DNA from 3 places in the Arthrobacter sp. STN4 genome. Region 1 is predicted to be linked to each of the others. Evidence: riboswitches for the same ligand, from Rfam matches in the RefSeq annotation. Region 1 holds a riboswitch; each other region holds the start of a gene.
What was found. A riboswitch is a leader RNA that binds a small molecule or an ion and turns the genes downstream of it on or off. The one in region 1 is predicted to bind cyclic di-AMP.
Positions count from the first base shown of each region.

Region 2: linked by a shared signal. The riboswitch ahead of MMF96_RS08930 (M23 family metallopeptidase) and the one ahead of MMF96_RS17170 (NlpC/P60 family protein) in region 1 are both predicted to bind cyclic di-AMP.
Region 3: linked by a shared signal. The riboswitch ahead of MMF96_RS13165 (hypothetical protein) and the one ahead of MMF96_RS17170 (NlpC/P60 family protein) in region 1 are both predicted to bind cyclic di-AMP.

Region 1 covers NZ_JAKZGX010000032.1:27,841-33,352, forward strand. The annotation lists gene MMF96_RS17150 (alpha/beta fold hydrolase) at 1-859, opposite strand, end outside; gene MMF96_RS17155 (molybdopterin molybdotransferase MoeA) at 850-2,130, opposite strand; gene MMF96_RS17160 (DUF6457 domain-containing protein) at 2,139-2,423, opposite strand; gene MMF96_RS17165 (NTP transferase domain-containing protein) at 2,459-3,091, opposite strand; gene MMF96_RS17170 (NlpC/P60 family protein) at 3,341-4,111, opposite strand; cyclic di-AMP (ydaO/yuaA leader) riboswitch at 4,115-4,300, opposite strand; gene MMF96_RS17175 (M23 family metallopeptidase) at 4,452-5,084, opposite strand; cyclic di-AMP (ydaO/yuaA leader) riboswitch at 5,270-5,512, opposite strand, start outside.
Region 2 covers NZ_JAKZGX010000009.1:55,934-61,445, forward strand. The annotation lists gene MMF96_RS08915 (DUF3105 domain-containing protein) at 1-287, shown strand, start outside; gene MMF96_RS08920 (hypothetical protein) at 315-560, shown strand; gene MMF96_RS08925 (cytochrome c oxidase assembly protein) at 562-1,539, shown strand; gene MMF96_RS08930 (M23 family metallopeptidase) at 1,532-2,356, opposite strand; cyclic di-AMP (ydaO/yuaA leader) riboswitch at 2,362-2,563, opposite strand; gene MMF96_RS08935 (TlpA disulfide reductase family protein) at 2,660-3,301, shown strand; gene MMF96_RS08940 (cytochrome c biogenesis protein ResB) at 3,421-4,953, shown strand; gene ccsB (c-type cytochrome biogenesis protein CcsB) at 4,953-5,512, shown strand, end outside.
Region 3 covers NZ_JAKZGX010000018.1:7,857-13,368, reverse strand. The annotation lists gene MMF96_RS13180 (winged helix-turn-helix domain-containing protein) at 40-876, opposite strand; gene MMF96_RS13175 (MFS transporter) at 1,401-2,657, opposite strand; gene MMF96_RS13170 (MarR family winged helix-turn-helix transcriptional regulator) at 2,663-3,124, opposite strand; cyclic di-AMP (ydaO/yuaA leader) riboswitch at 3,316-3,501, shown strand; gene MMF96_RS13165 (hypothetical protein) at 3,508-4,284, shown strand; gene upp (uracil phosphoribosyltransferase) at 4,379-5,017, opposite strand; gene tadA (tRNA adenosine(34) deaminase TadA) at 5,040-5,512, shown strand, end outside.

The sequences.
Region 1 (5,512 bases):
CGGCCCAGGCACCGCCGTCCAGCCAGGCGAGGGTCTGCGGCCAAAAGGAGTCCCGGTAACGGCCGTGGAACAGCGCGAAATGGCCCAGCGACGGCTCCCCGTAGTATTCCGGATCAAGGTGCAGCACCGTGGACGGGCTGTTGGGCGTATACGCCACGGCCCGTTCCATGGCGGCGGTGGTCGCGTAGGAGTCATCGCTGGGGGCGAGGGCCAGGATCGGCGCCGTGACGGCGGCCTGGTGCGCCAGCAGGGCGCTTCGCACGGGGCCGGCTGCCGCCGTCGTAAAGTCCTTGCGGCTGCGCGCCCAGTCCAGCGCCACCCCGGCCGGCAAATCTTCCATCAGGCCCAGCCGCTTCGCCGGAAAATAGCCAAGGATGCCCACCAGCGGCAGCATCAGCAGGGCCCGGCCCCAGTGCCCGATTTGGTGCCGCAGCCGCAGGTCCCGCCAATAGGCATGTTGCGCGCCCACGGTCAGGATGCGGCCCAGCCCGGCGGCATGCCCCGCCAGGCCCACGCCAAAGCCGCCGAAGCTGTGGCCCACAAAGTGCACCGGCAGCCCGTCCGCCTGCGCCAGTGCCCAGGCCAGGACTGCGTCAATGTCCAGCGACCCCCATTCAAACCAGCGCACGTGCTGCCCGCGCAGCGATCCGCCGCGGGAACCGCCGATCCCCCGGTAGTCGAAGGTGAGGGCCGCATAGCCGTTTTCCGCGAGGTACGCCGCGTACCGGTGGTAGTAGGAGGCCTTCACGGCCGTGGCGCTGGCAATGACCACCGTCCCGCGCCGAGCAACGCCCGCGGGCACGGCAAACAGCTGCCCGGCCAGCACCCGTCCGTCCGCGCAGGTGAACGTTACGTCCACGGCAGCCCGAATGCGGTGAGGGGCTCCCCCATTTTCGCCCCGTGCGGCGGGACCACCATGACGCCGTCGGCCGCCGCCATCCCGCGCATCATGGCGGAGTCCGTGTTGGCGCACGGGGATGCCAGCCCGTACAGCAGCCGGTACGGCATCAGCCGGGTGGGTCCGTGGTACTCCTTGATGGGTGATCCGCACGCCACCTCGAACGTGGGCGGCAGGGGGCTGCTGCCGAGCCTGGCCAGCAGCGGCGCACCAAGCGTCAGCAGGGCGATCATGGCCGCCAGCGGGTTGCCCGGCAGGCCCACCAGGAAGCGCCCGTCCGGGAATTCGGCGAGCAGGCTGGGGTGGCCGGGGCGCATGGCGATGCCGTCGACGTGGAAAGTCCCGCCCATGGCGGCGATGGCCGGGCGCAGGAAGTCCGCGCTGGAGCGGCCGGTGGCACCCGTGGTGATGACGACGTCGGCCGGGTTCCCTTCGGAGTCGGCGAGGGCCTCCAGCGTGGCCGCCAGGTTGTCGGCCGCGCGGCGCAGCCCCACCACGGTGCCTCCCAGCAGTTCGACGACGCCGCCCAGCTGCGGGGTGAAGGCGTCCCGGACCTGGCCGGGTGCGGGGATGCCGTGCTGGACCACCTCGTCGCCGGTCAGCACCAGCTGCACCGCCGGGCGGCCCAGCACCGACAGTTCATCCAGGCCGCCCAGCGCGGCCAGGGCAAGGTGGGCAGGGTTCAGCACGGTGCCCGGCTTGACCAGCAGCTCCCCTTCGGCCGCCTCCTTGCCCGCAGGCCTGATGTGCTGGCCGTTTTTGGGTTCCCCCGGGCGGGCGGCGCCGCCGCGCACCAGGACCGGCAGGCCGTCGTCGTCCGTGGAAAGCAGGCCTGCCTCGCTGCGCAGGACGGCCTTGGCACCGGGCGGGACCAGGCCGCCGGTGACGATGGGCGAGGCCTGCCCGGGGGCGAGGCGGCGGCCCGGCCCGGCCAGTATCCAGGGCGGGCTGCCCGCCACGGCCCAGCCGTCCATGGCCGAGGAGGCATAGTGCGGCATGGGATGCAGGGCCACGATGCCGGCCGCCAGCTTCCGTCCGGCACCCTGCGCCAGCTCGACGTCGACGGCGGGCAGCGGCCGGGCCACCTCGTACGCGGCGGTCCGGGCCTCCTCCCAGGTGTGGGGCAGGGTGCGCGGCTGCGGTTCAGGCTGCGGCTCCGCGGCGGGCTGCAGTGCCGCAGGCTGCGGTTCCGGCTCCCCGGCGGACGGGGCCGCTTCGGCGTAGGCTGCCACCTGGCCCCCTATTCGGCGGCGGAAGCGGGCGCTTCGGCGGCGGCCAGCTTCTTGGCCAGGCCCAGCGCGGCAGCCATCGACTGTGCGGAATCCGCCTGGCCCGACCCGGCCGCCAGACCCGCTGCCAGCCCGGCCACAAAGGTGGTCAGCGGCGCCGCGGGGCGCACCACTGCATGCGCGGCCACGCCGGCCAGGTTCAGCACGGCATGGACATCCACCTCAATGTCGGCGATCTCAAAGGCGGCCAGCAGTTTTGCCAGCCACGCGTCCAAAACCTCGTCGTTGTTCTCCATGTCCGTGCCCTTCCCGTCCGGGTTGCCCGGCCAGCTCAAAGCGGGGCGCCGATCCCGTGCAGGCGGGCGTCGTCCCAAGTGTCGATGTCCGCCGCCAGCCCCGCCGGCACGGCACATTCCTTGATGTTCACACTAGCAAGCAGCGAGAAGACCGACGCATTTTCCAGCCGGTGCGCCGCCCGGGCCTCCGCCACCGCGGCCTGCAGCGCCGCCAACGGATAAATGGCGGCCAACGGCTGGCGGCGCCCGCCGTCCACGGCCATCACCGCCTCCGAGGCGCCGCACCCGGCGGCGGCTTCGGCCAGCAGTTTTGCCAGCGGCCCGGCCTGCGGCATGTCACAGGCCAGCACCAGCACCCGGCCGCCGGTGCCGTCCAGGGCCGAGATGCCCGCGGCGATGCCGGCCGCCGGGCCGGAATACGGCGGGTCCTCCTGCACCAATTCCAACCGCCCGGACCGCCGGCCCGGACCCAGCCAGGCGGCCAGCTGCCCCACCGGGCCGACGACGGCGGTCCTCCCCCGTGCGTTCCCGGCGGACGTCGCGTCCACCACGGCCTGGGCGGCACGCAGGGTGTGCGCCAGCAGCGTTTCCCCGTTCACCAGCAGGCCGGCCTTCGCCACGCCGCCGAGGCGGCGTGAAAGCCCTCCGGCCAATATCACGGCCTGCACGGCTGCCCGCTTCCACTGTCCATGAAACCCATGCTAGCCCGCCCCGTTCCTACGAACGTCTGCACCGGCCCGGACAGGACCGTGCCGGATGCCAAGCCAGACGGCGGGCCGCGCACCGCGGGCACGGCTGCCGGCGGTGTTGTGACGGACGCCGGGCCCTGGGCCGCGGCTGCCTGCGTCGGCGGCCTGCCATTAAAAAGCACCGGCCCCGTCCTATGGACGGGGCCGGTGCTTGGAAGCTTTTCGGAACTAGTGGCCCATCGCGATGAACACGGGGGCCGAGCCGCCAACGTCGACCGACCAGACGACGGTGCTGCCGTGGAAGCCGCCGTGGACGGCCTGGCCGTTGCCGATGTAAACGGCAATGTGGGCCATGCCCAGGCCGCCGTCGGCGTAGTAGATCAGGTCACCGGGCTGTGCTTCAGCCTCGGAAACCGTGCGGCCGAGGGAGAGGTAGCCGGCCGGCCAGCCGTGGTAGTTGATCCCGGCCGCTGCCAGCGAGTTGGTGACCAGCATGGTGCAGTCCTGGGCCACGCCGAGCTGGGCCAGGGCCGCAGCGGCGATCGTGGCGCCAATGCCGCTCTTGGTGGCGGGCTGGGGGGCTGCTTCGGTGGTGGTGACCGTGGCGGCCGGAGCCGCTGCAGGGGCCTGGGCGGCGGGCACCTGGGCAACGTCGCTGCTCTGCGCGGCCACGGGGGGCGTGACAACAACGGGAGCCGGGGTTGAGGTCACCTTGGGGGTTGCGAAGGAGATCTTCACGGTCGACTTTGCAGTCACTGCCGAGGCAAGCTGCGTGTTCTGGCTAAGCGTGGTGCCACCGTCGGAGGCGCGCTCCACAGTGGGGGTGGCGGCATTTGCTGCAATGCCGGAAGTGAGGACCAGTCCGGAAGCTGCTGCGATTACAGCGGCCTGGCGTCCGACACCACCGACGTTGGAGCCGACGGCTTTCGTGATGACGGAGATCGGGCTGGTCTTAACAACCTCGGCGCGGTGACGCCCAAGGGCAGTGTTTGAAGACAAGAAGGATCCTCTCCCAAAGCCTGCGAGGTAAGCTGTCGGATTCGGATGGGAGTCACCCGGCCGCTCCACACCCGTTCCAGGAATTGTTTTCCATGGACGGACGCTTCGCGGCTTCACCCCTAGGACTTCCATAAAAGAAGCCCGATAATGGTTCCCCCGCCCCTGCCAGACGATTGATACGAACGGACCGTGAGCGGTGGCAGAGCTAGGCAATCCACTCACAGGCGCCAGCTTGATTCGAAGTTGGCGCGGTTACGACGGTACAACAGATTTTTTCCAATGTCACGTTCAGGTCACGGTCGTGTCTCTAAGTCGTGACCTGGCCCCCCTTGTGGAGGACTTAAAGCCACCCGGTCGGGTCAACGGTCTGGTCGTCGACCATGACCTCAAAGTGCAGGTGGCAGCCGGTGGAGGCCCCCGTGGTGCCGCTGAGCGCCACCTGCTGCCCGCGCTCCACTTCCTGGCCCACCTTCACGCCGATGGAGCTCAGGTGGTTGTACGACGTCGAGAGGCCGTTGCCGTGGTCGATGACCACGCGGTTGCCTCCGCCGTAGGGGTGCCAGCCGGTAAAGGCCACCGTGCCGCCGGCCGCGGCGAACACGGCCGTGGAGCACTGGACGGCATAGTCCTGCCCCGTGTGCATTTCCCCCATCGCCCCGGTCAGGGGGTTGAGGCGTGAGCCAAACGGCGAGGACGGCGTGAGCACCTTCAACGGCGCCGACAGCGTTCCCTTGGCAGCCTGCGGCGTGACGTTGGAGGCCTTGACCTTCAGCGTTTCCTTCAGTTGTCCATCCGGGTTGAGTGCACTGGCAATGGACGGCGCTTCAAAGGTAATCGGCACATCTGCCGCCGCGGTGACCAGTGACTGCGACGCGGCCGGTCCGGCCGGGGTGTCGCTACCGGCCAGCTGAAGCGCCCCGCCGGCCGACGGCACGGTCACGGCGAGGGCCAGGCCGGTGGCGGCCAGTGCCATCCCGACTTTCTGGCCGGCCCCGCGTCCAATGCTGCTGCGGATCAGCCCGCCCAACGTGGGGTGGGGTGCTACGCCCGACCGCTCGGCCGCGAGCAGCTCCCGGCGGGTTGGCTGGGCAGTCGCTGCCGGTTCGGTACATGGCGGACCCGCCCGGCGGCGTCCGCGCTGCTTGACCTCTGACACTAAAAACCTCTCTGCGAAGCACCTGCGGAGTTAGCTGTCGGATTCGGATCAGAGAGTGCAATGGTTGATCCGGCCTGGCCCGCGGCACGCGCAATGCACCGGCTCCCGCCCCGTCCTGGGCATGGTGCCTGATGGGTTGCGGGTGGTGCGAGACCTGGCTTCACCCCAAGGCAGGCTTCTCGGCCTGCCGGTTGTGGTTCCCCCGTCCTTGCCTGAAACGGTTCATTCCCCCTCTGAAGGCAAGG
Region 2 (5,512 bases), on a different contig from region 1:
ACCGGGCCGTGCATTCCCTCGAACACGGCGCCGTATGGATCAGCTACAAACCAGGCCTCTCCGGGACCGATGTGACCACACTGACTGCCCTGGTCAAGGGGAAACCCTATGTCCTCCTCAGCCCCAACCCGGACCAGGCAGCGGCAGTGACCGCGTCCGCCTGGGGCACCCAGCTGGACGTCTCCAACGCCGGGGACTCCCGACTGCCCGTCTTCATCAAGGCCTACGCCATGGGCCCGCAAACACCGGAACCCGGGGCCGCATGCTCCGGCGGAGCCAACGGCTAAACAAGCCCACCTCTGAAAGGACAGCACATGAAACAGAATCTCCCGGCCGATGACGCCGCGAAGAACTACCGCCACCACCGACGCCTGGTCAGGATAGGCCAGGCCATCATGGTTTTGGGCCTCCTGGTTGGAATTTCACACTGGATCGCCCACTTCGCCGTGCCCGGCGGCCCGCCAGGGATCCAGGACCTCCTCATCGGCTACCCCACGGCCGCGGCCGTGCTGATCGTCGGGGCCGTCCTGGCGGGCCGCACCGCACCGCAGAAGCGCTGACATGCCACCTTGGGACGTCGTGGCCGGGTCCTGGACCCTGAACTGGGCTGCAGTGTGCCTGCTGGGGCCCGCCGCGATCCTCTATGCTCGAGGACTGGCCCGCGCCCACCAGCGGGGTGTGCGGTGGCCGGTGTGGCGTTCCCTGTCCTTCTATGCTCTGGGGCTGGGCAGCTTTGCAGTGCTCAGTTTTGGTTTCCCCGGCGTCTACAGCCATGACTTGCGCTGGGTCTTTACCCTCAAGATCACCGGCTACCTCTTTGTTGTCCCCCTGCTGGTGGGACTGGGCAAACCGCTCACCCTGGCCCGGGCAACCCTGGGCCCCGCCGGGGTGGCCAGGCTGGAGGCCTTTCTCGGGCACCGCCTGATGCGCCTGCTGGGCAACACGATCATCGCCGCGCTGCTGGGCCTGACCCTGTTTACGGTGTTTTTGACGCCCTTGTTTTATCCCCTGCGCACCAGCCCCGTCGCCGACGTTCTCGTGACCGTGGTGGTGCCGCTGATGGGGTTGTTGATGACGGTGCCGATCATTGAAGAAGGGGCCAAGGCGGCGGTGAACGCGTTGATCGTGGTGGAGTTCATCTTCGTCTTTATCGAACTCGTCCTCGACGCCGTCCCCGGGATCATGATGCGCATGGTCCCACAGATCTTTGACGGCGCCACCGTGGGGCTGCTGAACCATCCGGGCTGGATGCCCAATCCCTTGCGGGACCAGCAGCTGGCCGGAGACCTGCTGTGGTTCGTGGCCGAAATAGTGGACCTGCCCCTGCTCATTTTGATGTTTGTCCGTTTCTCCCGCAGCGACCAGCGTGAAGCGCGCTCCTTCGACAGGCTCAGCGACGACCAACTCGCCGAACTCACCCGGGAACACCTGGCCAACCGGCGGGACCACGACGGACGGACTGCCACCGGCCCAGCCGTCGGTTCAGCCCACCCCCGGCAGGGATCACCTTCCATCGGTGATGGGGGGCCGGTCAGATGAACGGTGCAGGGTCGACGGTTTGGCCGTCGACCATGACCTCAAAATGCAGGTGGCAGCCGGTGGAATTGCCGGTCGAGCCGACACCGGCAATCTGGGCGCCCGCGCCCACTTGTTGGCCGACGCTGACCCCGATGCTCTCCAGGTGGTTGTACGTGGTCTTGATGCCACCCCCATGGTCGACGACGATGCGGTTTCCGCCACCGTACTGGCTCCAACCGGCCTCGGTCACGGTCCCTGCCCCAGAGGCGAACACTGCGGTTCCGCACGTCCCGGCGAAGTCAATCCCGGTGTGCAGTTCCCCGCCGGCCCCGGTCAGCGGATTGCTCCGGTACCCGAAGGGTGAGGTGACCGTCAGGGCGGCCAAGGGCGGGCGCAGCCCCGAGGACGGCTGGTCCGGGGCCGCTGGGGTCTGGGCAGCCGGTGCCGCTGTTGGAGCCGGCGCCGGGAGCGGGGATTCCTGCGCGGCGGCCGGGTGCAGGGCGTCGGCGGCCAATGCAGAGGGCGCGGGCTTGCTGCGAACCACTGGATGGGCGAAGGACACCGCGATGTCCTTGTCCGCTGTCACAGCCGGTTGCGTTGAAGTCGTGGCTGCGCCGGCGGTCACCGCCGGGGCAAGGTGGCCGGTATCGGCGTGGGCGGCCGGAAGGGCTGTCAGCGCAATGAATCCTGCCGCGGCCACGGCCATCCCCAAGGGCCTTCTGCGCGTGAAATGTTTGGCTTCAACTTCAGTGGTGGTGGCCCAATGGCGGCCACGCGAGGTGGGGACGGGCATGGCAGTGGTGGCGCGGCGGCGGCCGTGCTGGCGGTGGGTAGACATGGTGGGGTTCCTCTCGGCGCCGGCGAAGTTAGCTGTCGGATTCGGGCGAGGGGCCTGCCCGGCCCGCCCAACACGCAGCCGCAATGGCTGTTGTTTGTTGAGCGTGCTTCACCCCAAGGTGCACCAACGCACCGGTGGTGGTTCCTCCGCCCCCGTCGGGAAGCTGAACGGTCGCGGGCCGCCGACGGGGTTTGGCGAAACGGCCCACGAACATACCCGTTAGGGGTATGTGTTTTTACCAGCCTAACCGACAAAAACCAAAAGTTACAATTTCGTTATATGAGGATACCGATGCCCCATCCCATGCCCCAAAACCCCCCGACTGCATTAGCGACTTCGTCAACGGCGCCGCCGTCCCGGCGCCGATTCTTCCAGCTATCCGCCCTGTCCGGACTAGGTACCTTCGCTTTGTCGGCGTGCGCATCCAACGATTCGCTGGCTCGGCAGGCCAACGCGGGAGACAACAAGAACTTCATCGCCGGGGACGGATCCGTGGCCCAGTACGCCAAGGCCGAACGCAAGCAGCCGGTCGTCCTGTCGGGCAAGTTGTTCGATGGCACCGCCGTGGAGTCAGCCGCGTGGAAGGGCAAGGTGGTGGTGTTGAACTTCTGGTACGCCGCCTGTTCCCCTTGCCGCCTGGAAGCACCCCGGCTGGAAGCCCTGTACAAGGAATTCAAGCCGAACGGTGTCCTCTTCTACGGGGTCAACATCCGTGACCGGGAACCGGAGGCCGCGGCCTTCGAGCGTACTTTTGGTGTCACTTACCCCAGCATGGAAGACTCCGACGGCGGGGTGCTGCTGTCCATGACCCAGTACGTCCCGCCGCAGGCGGTCCCCACCACGCTGGTGATCGACACGAGCGGCAGGGTCGCCTCACGCATCCTTGGCACCGCCGACCAGGGCACCCTCAAAGCCCTGATCTCCGACGCCCTGGCAGGGAAATAGCCGTGCCACCAACGAAAGAGAGTTCCACAGCCGCACCGACGCCCCCGGCCGGCGACCCTGTACTTCCCCGCTTGGGCGCCTGGGGGGCGCTGCGCTGGGCGTGGCGGCAGCTGACCAGCATGCGCAACGCCTTGTTGTTGCTGCTGTTGCTGGCCGTGGCCGCCGTGCCCGGTTCGTTGTTTCCCCAGCGACCGGTCAACCCCGCCGTGGTCACCCAATACCTGAAGGACCATCCCGGCTACGGGCCGTGGCTGGATCGGTTCCAGTTCTTCAACGTCTATTCCTCCGCCTGGTTTTCGGCCATCTACCTGCTGTTGTTCCTGTCCCTGATCGGCTGTGTCGTCCCCAGGACCCGGGCGCATTGGAAGGCCATGCGTTCGGCTCCTCCCCGCACCCCCAAGCGGCTGTCCAGGCTGCCCGAATACGGGACCCTGGAGCTGCCGGAATCGGCCGGGATCAGTGCCGGGCAGGCGGTTCAGGATGCGGCACGGCTGTTGCGAAGGCGCCGTTACCGGGTCCACATCTACGATGCCGGCGGGGACCGCCCCTCCGTCGCCGCCGAACGGGGACTGATCCGGGAGGTGGGGAACCTGCTCTTCCACGTCTCCCTGATCGGGGTCCTGGTCTGCGTCGCCATCGGGGGCCTGTTCGGCTACCGGGGACAGAAAATCCTGGTCGAAGGTGACACCTTCGTCAACACCCTGGTCGGCTATGACCAGTTTTCCCCCGGGCCCAACTTCAACCCCGCCCGGCTGGACCCATTTGCCATCACGCTAAACAAATTCGCGGTGACCTTCGACCGTTCCTCGGCCGCCCACTACGGCCAGCCCATCGACTTCACCGCAGCCGTGACGGTGACAGACAAACCCGGGGCGGAGCCGGTAAAAAGGATCCTGAAGGTCAACGACCCGATCACCGTGGGCGGGGCCAGCTTCTATCTCGTCGGCAACGGCTACGCGCCCGTGGTGACCGTCAAGGACGGCACCGGGAAGACCGCGTTTAGCGGGCCCGTCGTGTCCATTCCCAGCGACGGGGCCTACACTTCCCTGCTGGTCGTCAAGGCACCCGATGCCAGGCCGTCCCAACTGGGCTTCGTTGGCTTCTTCCTGCCCACCGCGCTGGTCAACGACCAGGGAATTTCCTACGCCAGCGACCCGGACCCGCTGAATCCGCGGCTGAACCTGAATTCCTACTACGGCGACCTGGGACTAAATACCGGGCAGCCACGGAACGTCTACACCCTGGACACGAAGAACCTGACCCCCCTGAACAACCGCAACCTCAAGGCCGGCGGTATCGTGCTGGCCCCGGGGCAAAGCTACACCCTGCCCGAAGGAAAGGGATCCATCAGTTTCGACGGGATCAAGCGCTACGTCGGCATCGACATTCGCCATGATCCCGGCCAGGTCGGGGTGCTGATCTTCGCCCTCGCCGCCCTGGCCGGACTGATCGCGTCCCTATTCATTGGCCGGCACCGCGCCTGGGTCAGAACGGGAACCCACCCGGACGGGCGGACCATGGTCGAATACGCGCTCCTGGCGCGCGGGGAGAACCACCGCCTCGCCGCCGAAGCCGCAGCCATCGGCCGGCTCCTGACCAAGGAATGGTCGGCGCCGGCCACCAACACGAACCATCTCGCTAAGGACCAGTAATGCCAACCATCAACGAAGCCTTCGCCCTCTACAGTGAGCGGTTCATGCTCCTGGCCGGGATCGCCTATGTGGCCGCGCTCATCGCGTTCGCCTGGGACCTGGTAAACACCAGCAAAACGGGCCGCACCACACAGCTACATGGCGTGGCCTATGCCCCGGCATCCCAACCAGCCGTTATCGGGCAAAAGATCCCGGCCCGCGCTGGCACCACTGGCCACGGCACGCCAGGGTTCCAGGAGGCCGCATCCGACCTGGAGGGGCCGGAGGGCCGGGCCGAGCGACCCACCAACCAGCACTCCGGCCCGCACCCAGGCTTGATGGCGGATGATTCCATGCGGTACGGCCTGGCAGGCCCCCGCAAGGCCGCCCGGATCGGGGTGACCCTGACCGTGCTGGCCGCCGCCATCCATGCCGCCGCCGTCCTCGCCCGAGGCCTGGCCGCCGGTCGGGTCCCATGGGGGAACATGTACGAATTCTGCACCACCGGCGCGCTCGTGGTGACCCTGGTCTTCCTCCTGGTGCTCACCCGCCGGGACCTGCGCTTCGTGGGCACCTTCGT
Region 3 (5,512 bases), on a different contig from region 1:
GCCGCGGCCGTCGTCGTGCCTGAAGAATATGGCCTTGCGTTAGATCGAGTACTCGGGGGCCGCCCAGACGACGACCTCGGGGTGCTCGTAGAAACGGTAGCCTTCGCCGCGGACGGTGCGCACGGTGTTGGCGAGGCGGCCCAGCTTGGAGCGGAGGCGGCGGACGTGGACGTCGATGGTGCGCTCGTTGGGGACCTCGTCGGCGTTGCCCCAGAGGCCGTCGAGGAGTTCGTCGCGCCCCACGGTGCGGGTGCCGTTTTCGACGAGGTAGTTCAGCAGCTCGAATTCCTTGAACGTCAGGTTCAGCGTCTCGCCGTCGAGGTGGACTTCGCGGCGTGCCAGGTCGATCAGGACGCCAGTGGGGCGCTGCTCGGCGGCAACGGGGGGACGGACCGGCTCCGGGCGCTGGCGGGTGGCCACGGTGGGGTCGCCGAAGGTGGAGCGGACCACGTCGAGGGGGCTGCCCACGGCGTCGGACGGCGCAATGGCCACGGCAGCATAGCTCTGTGCCTGCGGCACCAGTGATTGGGCGTAGGCGCGGATGTCCTGGGCCAGCTTGGCCAGGGAGGTCCCGGCGGCGGCCGCCGTGTCCTCGTCCACGCCCACGTACAGCACAAAGCCGCGGGCGACGTTGTCCGGGTTGACGCCGCGGAGGGTGTCGCTGCCGGCAATGACGGGGGTGGGTGCGGTCATGGGCGCTGCCTCGGGCACGGCGCGCAGCCGGACCGCGGCGGAATCCGCATCGCGGCGGTACGCTGCGGGATTGCCGTAGCTCGGGTGGTCCTGCCCGGCGGGGCGGGGCTGGGCCGCACTGCGGGCAACGGCCTTGGCGGCGTTGCGGACTGAGATGTGGACGTATCCGGATGCAACTGACATTGAACTACCTCGGTGTTTGGCCGTTAGCTACGGCGCGAATGCTTTTCTCATGCCCTGGAGGCCTGGACTGAATGCCCGTTGGGGCTGGCCACGCTGGCCACGAATGCCTAGAAATGGGGTGCTGACTAGGACTGCATTCGACAACAGCAGAAATGGCGCCCGCCGGCTTGATGGGTGGCGGTGGCTGCGGCTGCAGAATTCACTGGGTGGGTGTTCACAATGCAAGTGTCCTACGTAATAAATGAAACCCGCAAGTAACAAACTGTCCATTTGTCCACATAATGAGATTTATGGGTATATTGTGACCAATCTTACATAACTGCTTGGTCACCATTTTATTCACGTAATGCGGTTGACGTTGAACTTATTTGATTCGAATAGTCTTTGATGGATTAATAATTTCGCGGATCTTCAATATTGCATCAATTCGTTCATGATTGGCACTTGGCGGCTTTCAGGCGGCTGGATATCCATCCAGGGACGCGCAGATTTTGTGCGGAAAATGATGTTATGGGAGGGAGGGACTAGCGGTCCGCGGCCTGGGCCGCCGAGAAGGGCCGCAGGCTGCGCACCTGGTCGCGCAGCCTGACGTGGTTGCGCCGGTTCATCATGATCAGGGCCGCGAGGCCGGAGACGATTGCCACCACGGCACCAATCCCCAGCGACCAGCGGGCACCGAAGGCGGTGGCGATCCAACCGACCAAGGGGGCGCCGATCGGGGTCCCACCCTGCAGCACCACCATGTAGACCGCCAGGACGCGCCCGCGCATGGCCGAGTCGGTGGTCAGCTGGACGGTGGTGTTGCACGCGTTCATGAAGGTCAGCGCCGCCAGGCCCACCGGAACCAGCGCCAGGGCATACAGGGCATAGCTTGGCATGGCGGCGGCGATGGCCACCATCACGCCGAAGGCCAGGGCCCCGCCCACGATGTACATGGTCCGCATCGTCTTGCGCCGCGCCGCCAGCAGGGCGGCCGCGAGCGTGCCGATGGCCATGACGGATCCCAGCAGCCCGTACTCGCCCGGGCCCAGGTGGAAGATGGTGGTGGCCATGAGGGCGTTGGTGATCTGGAAGTTCATGCCGAAGGTGCCCACCATGAACACCAGCCCCATGATCATCATCAGGTCCGGGCGCTGGCGGATGTAACGGAACCCTTCACGGATCTGGCCCTTGCCCCGCGGCACGCGGACCACGGGCTGCAGTTCGGACACACGCATGCGCCAAAGCGAGAAGATCACGGCCACAAAGCTGGCCGCGTTGATCAGGAAGGCCGGGCCCGTGCCGAACAGGGCGATGACCAGGCCGGCCACGCCCGGGCCCGCCAGGCGGGCGAGGTTAAAGGATGCGCTGTTGAGGGCGACGGCGTTGGGCACGTCCTCCTTGCTGACGACTTCGGAGACAAACGCCTGGCGCGACGGGGCATCGAAGGCGCTGGCAACGCCCAGCAGGAATGCCAGGACGTAGACATGCCACAGCTGCACGGTGTTGGTGACCACCAGCAGCCCCAGCAGCAGTGCGCACAGTCCCATGGCCGTCTGGGTGCACAGCAGCAGCTTGCGCTTGTTGACGCGGTCGCCCAGGAGGCCGGCGAAGGGGCCCAGGAAGACGATGGGCAGGAACTGCAGGCCGGTGGTGATGCCGGCGGCGGTTCCGGAGTTGTGGGTCAGGATGGTCAGCACCAGCCAGTCCTGGGCCACCCGCTGCATCCAGGTGCCGATGTTGGACACCAGCGCCCCGGTCACCCAGAGCCGGTAGTTGAAGACCTTCAGGGCGCGGAACATGGAATTCACCTGGCGCTCATCTCCTGCAGGATCCGGGCGGCTTCGTGGAGCGTGGCGCGCTCTTCCGGGGACAGGCCCGCGATGCCCTTGGCCAGCCACTGCGTCCTCCGGGACCTGGCCTTCTGCAGTATGGCGGTGCCGGCTTCGGTCACGTGGACCAGGACCTGGCGCCGGTCGTGCGGGTTGTCCCCGCGCGTGACGTATCCGGCGGCCTCAAGGCCGTTGACAATCCGCGTCATGGACGGCGCCTGGATCTGTTCGCGTTCTGCCAGCTCCCCCACGGTCAGGGGCCCGTTGAGGATGCCGGCCAGGACGGAATACTGGCCGGGGCTGATATCCCGCGAGGCTGCTTCGGCGCGCAGCCGCCGGGAGGTGCGCATGACGGCCACCCTCAGCTCGGCGGCAAGGGGGCCTGGGCCGGCGGGGCGTTTGGCCGGCAGGGTTTTGGTGGTGGGTGCTTGAGTCATCGTCAGTATCAACCTGGTGCTAAAAGTTGCGTATCTTCTCTTAGTTAGCATAGGTCATTAGCATTGCTAAGTAAATGTCACCCTGGCCACACCGTTATCAAAATGTGACAATGCGCTCCTGGTTCGGTAACGTTGGCAGGGTGCCCGCCGAGCCACCCACGGTTCCTTGGCACAAATGGACGGTTCGCCGAGCTCTGCCGCCGCCCATTTCCCGTTCACACAGATGGCAGAGACGGGGGACCCAATCTTTGCGGGCCTCCTACCCATGGAAGCCCTTGGGGTTAAGCCGAAAGTCCGGGCAGCTGCTGCTGCCCGCCGCCCGGCCGGATGCTCCCATCCGTTCCCGACAGCTCACCTCGCAGGCGTGGAGAGGCCCTACTTTTATGTCTGCAGCACCCCAGCACGGCCGGCGCCGCGCCGAGCCCGTACGCAAGATTTCCCGCCGCGAGGCCCGCAGGCAGGAGGCCGAGGCAACAAATACCCGTGGCCCGGCCCGGCGCATGGCCGTTGTGGCCGTCTCCGCAGCCCTCCTGGCCGGGGGCGGGCTGGCACAGGCAGCCACCAACAACGTCCCCGGCGGGCTCGCCGCGGCGAGCCTGGTTTCCGGTGCCGCCACCGGCGCCACGGCGGGCGCCACTTCCGGCGCAACGACGGGCGCAACGCCGTCGGCAGTTACAGCGCCGAAGGGCATTGCGGTCAGCTTTTCCCGCATCGACGTCGGCTCCGCGGCCCAGGCAAAAGAATCAGCCAAAGCGAAGGCCCCCACCGTCGAGAGCCAGTCCGACGGCGTCACCCGCCTCGCCCCCGCCAAGGCCGCAGCCCCGGCCAAGGCCGCAGCCCCCGTGCTCGTCGACGACCCCGCCGGCGCGCAGGCGTATGCGGCGGGCCAGCTGGCAGCCAAGGGGTGGGGTGCGGACCAGATGGGCTGCCTGCGGCTGTTGTGGACCCAGGAATCCAGCTGGCTGACCTCGGCGGAAAATGCCTCCAGCGGTGCGTACGGCATTGCCCAGTCGCTGCCGGCCGAGAAGATGGCGAGCGTGGGCGCGGACTACCGCACCAACTACAGGACGCAGATCCGCTGGGGCCTGCAATACATTGAGGCGCGCTACGGCACCCCGTGCGGCGCCTGGGGACAGGAAGTGGCGGCAGGCTGGTACTGACCGGCACCCCTCCTGACGCGAGAAAGGGGCCAACCCGCGAGAACGGTGATGCTTGACACCGTTCTCGCGGGTTGGCCCCTTTCTCGTTGCTTCCTTAGTCCACGACCCCGTACAGGCGGTCGCCGGCGTCGCCCAGGCCCGGCACAATGTAGGACTTTTCGTTCAGGCCCTCGTCGATCGAGGCCAGGACCACGTGGACGTTGTCGCGGTCGCCATGGGCGGCTTCCAGCTTGGCCAGGCCCTCCGGCGCGGCCAGCAGGCAGATGCAGGTGATGTCCGCGGCGCCACGGTCAAAGAGGAACTTGAACGCCTCGATCAGGGTGCCGCCGGTGGCCAGCATGGGGTCCAGCACGTACACCTGGCGGCCCGTGAGGTCCTCGGGCAGGCGTTCGGCATAGGTGATGGCCTCGAGAGTCTCCTCGTTGCGGGCCATGCCGAGGAAGCCGACCTCGGCCGTGGGCAGCAGGCGCGTCATGCCCTCGAGCATGCCCAGCCCGGCGCGCAGGATCGGCACCACCAGCGGGGTGGGCTTGACCAGGCCCGTGCCGATCGTGAATGTCACAGGCGTTTCAATGTTGACCGGCTCCACGCGCACCTCGCGGGTTGCCTCGTAGGCCAGCAGGGTGACGAGTTCTTCGGTCAGCAGCCGAAAAACCGGCGAGGGGGTGTTCTTGTCCCGCAGGACAGTCAATTTGTGGGCAATCAGCGGATGATCCGCAACCAGTACGCGCATAGATAAAAGCTACCATTGAGCCGTGTCCCCCCTATCGAATTCCCGCCAAACCGAGACGCCCGCCACGACCCGTCATGCTGCGTGGATGGGCCTTGCCCTGGAGCAGGCACGCCGCGCCCTGGACACGGGGGACGTACCCATCGGCGCCGTCGTGCTGGGGCCCGACGGCGGGGTGCTCGGCGTGGGGCGCAACGAACGGGAGGCGCACGGGGACCCCACGGCGCACGCCGAGATGGTGGCCATCCGGGAGGCTGCCCGGAGGATTGGCGGGTGGCGGCTGGAGGGCTGCACGCTGGTGGTCACGCTGGAGCCGTGCACCATGTGCGCCGGGGCGATCGTGCTGGCGCGGGTGCCGAAGGTGGTTTTCGGCGCGTGGGACGAGAAGGCCGGGGCCGCCGGCTCCGTGTTTGACGTGCTTCGCGAGCGCCGCCTCAACCACTGGGTCGAGGTGTTTCCCGGGGTGCGGGAGGACGAATGCGCGGCATTGCTGAAGGA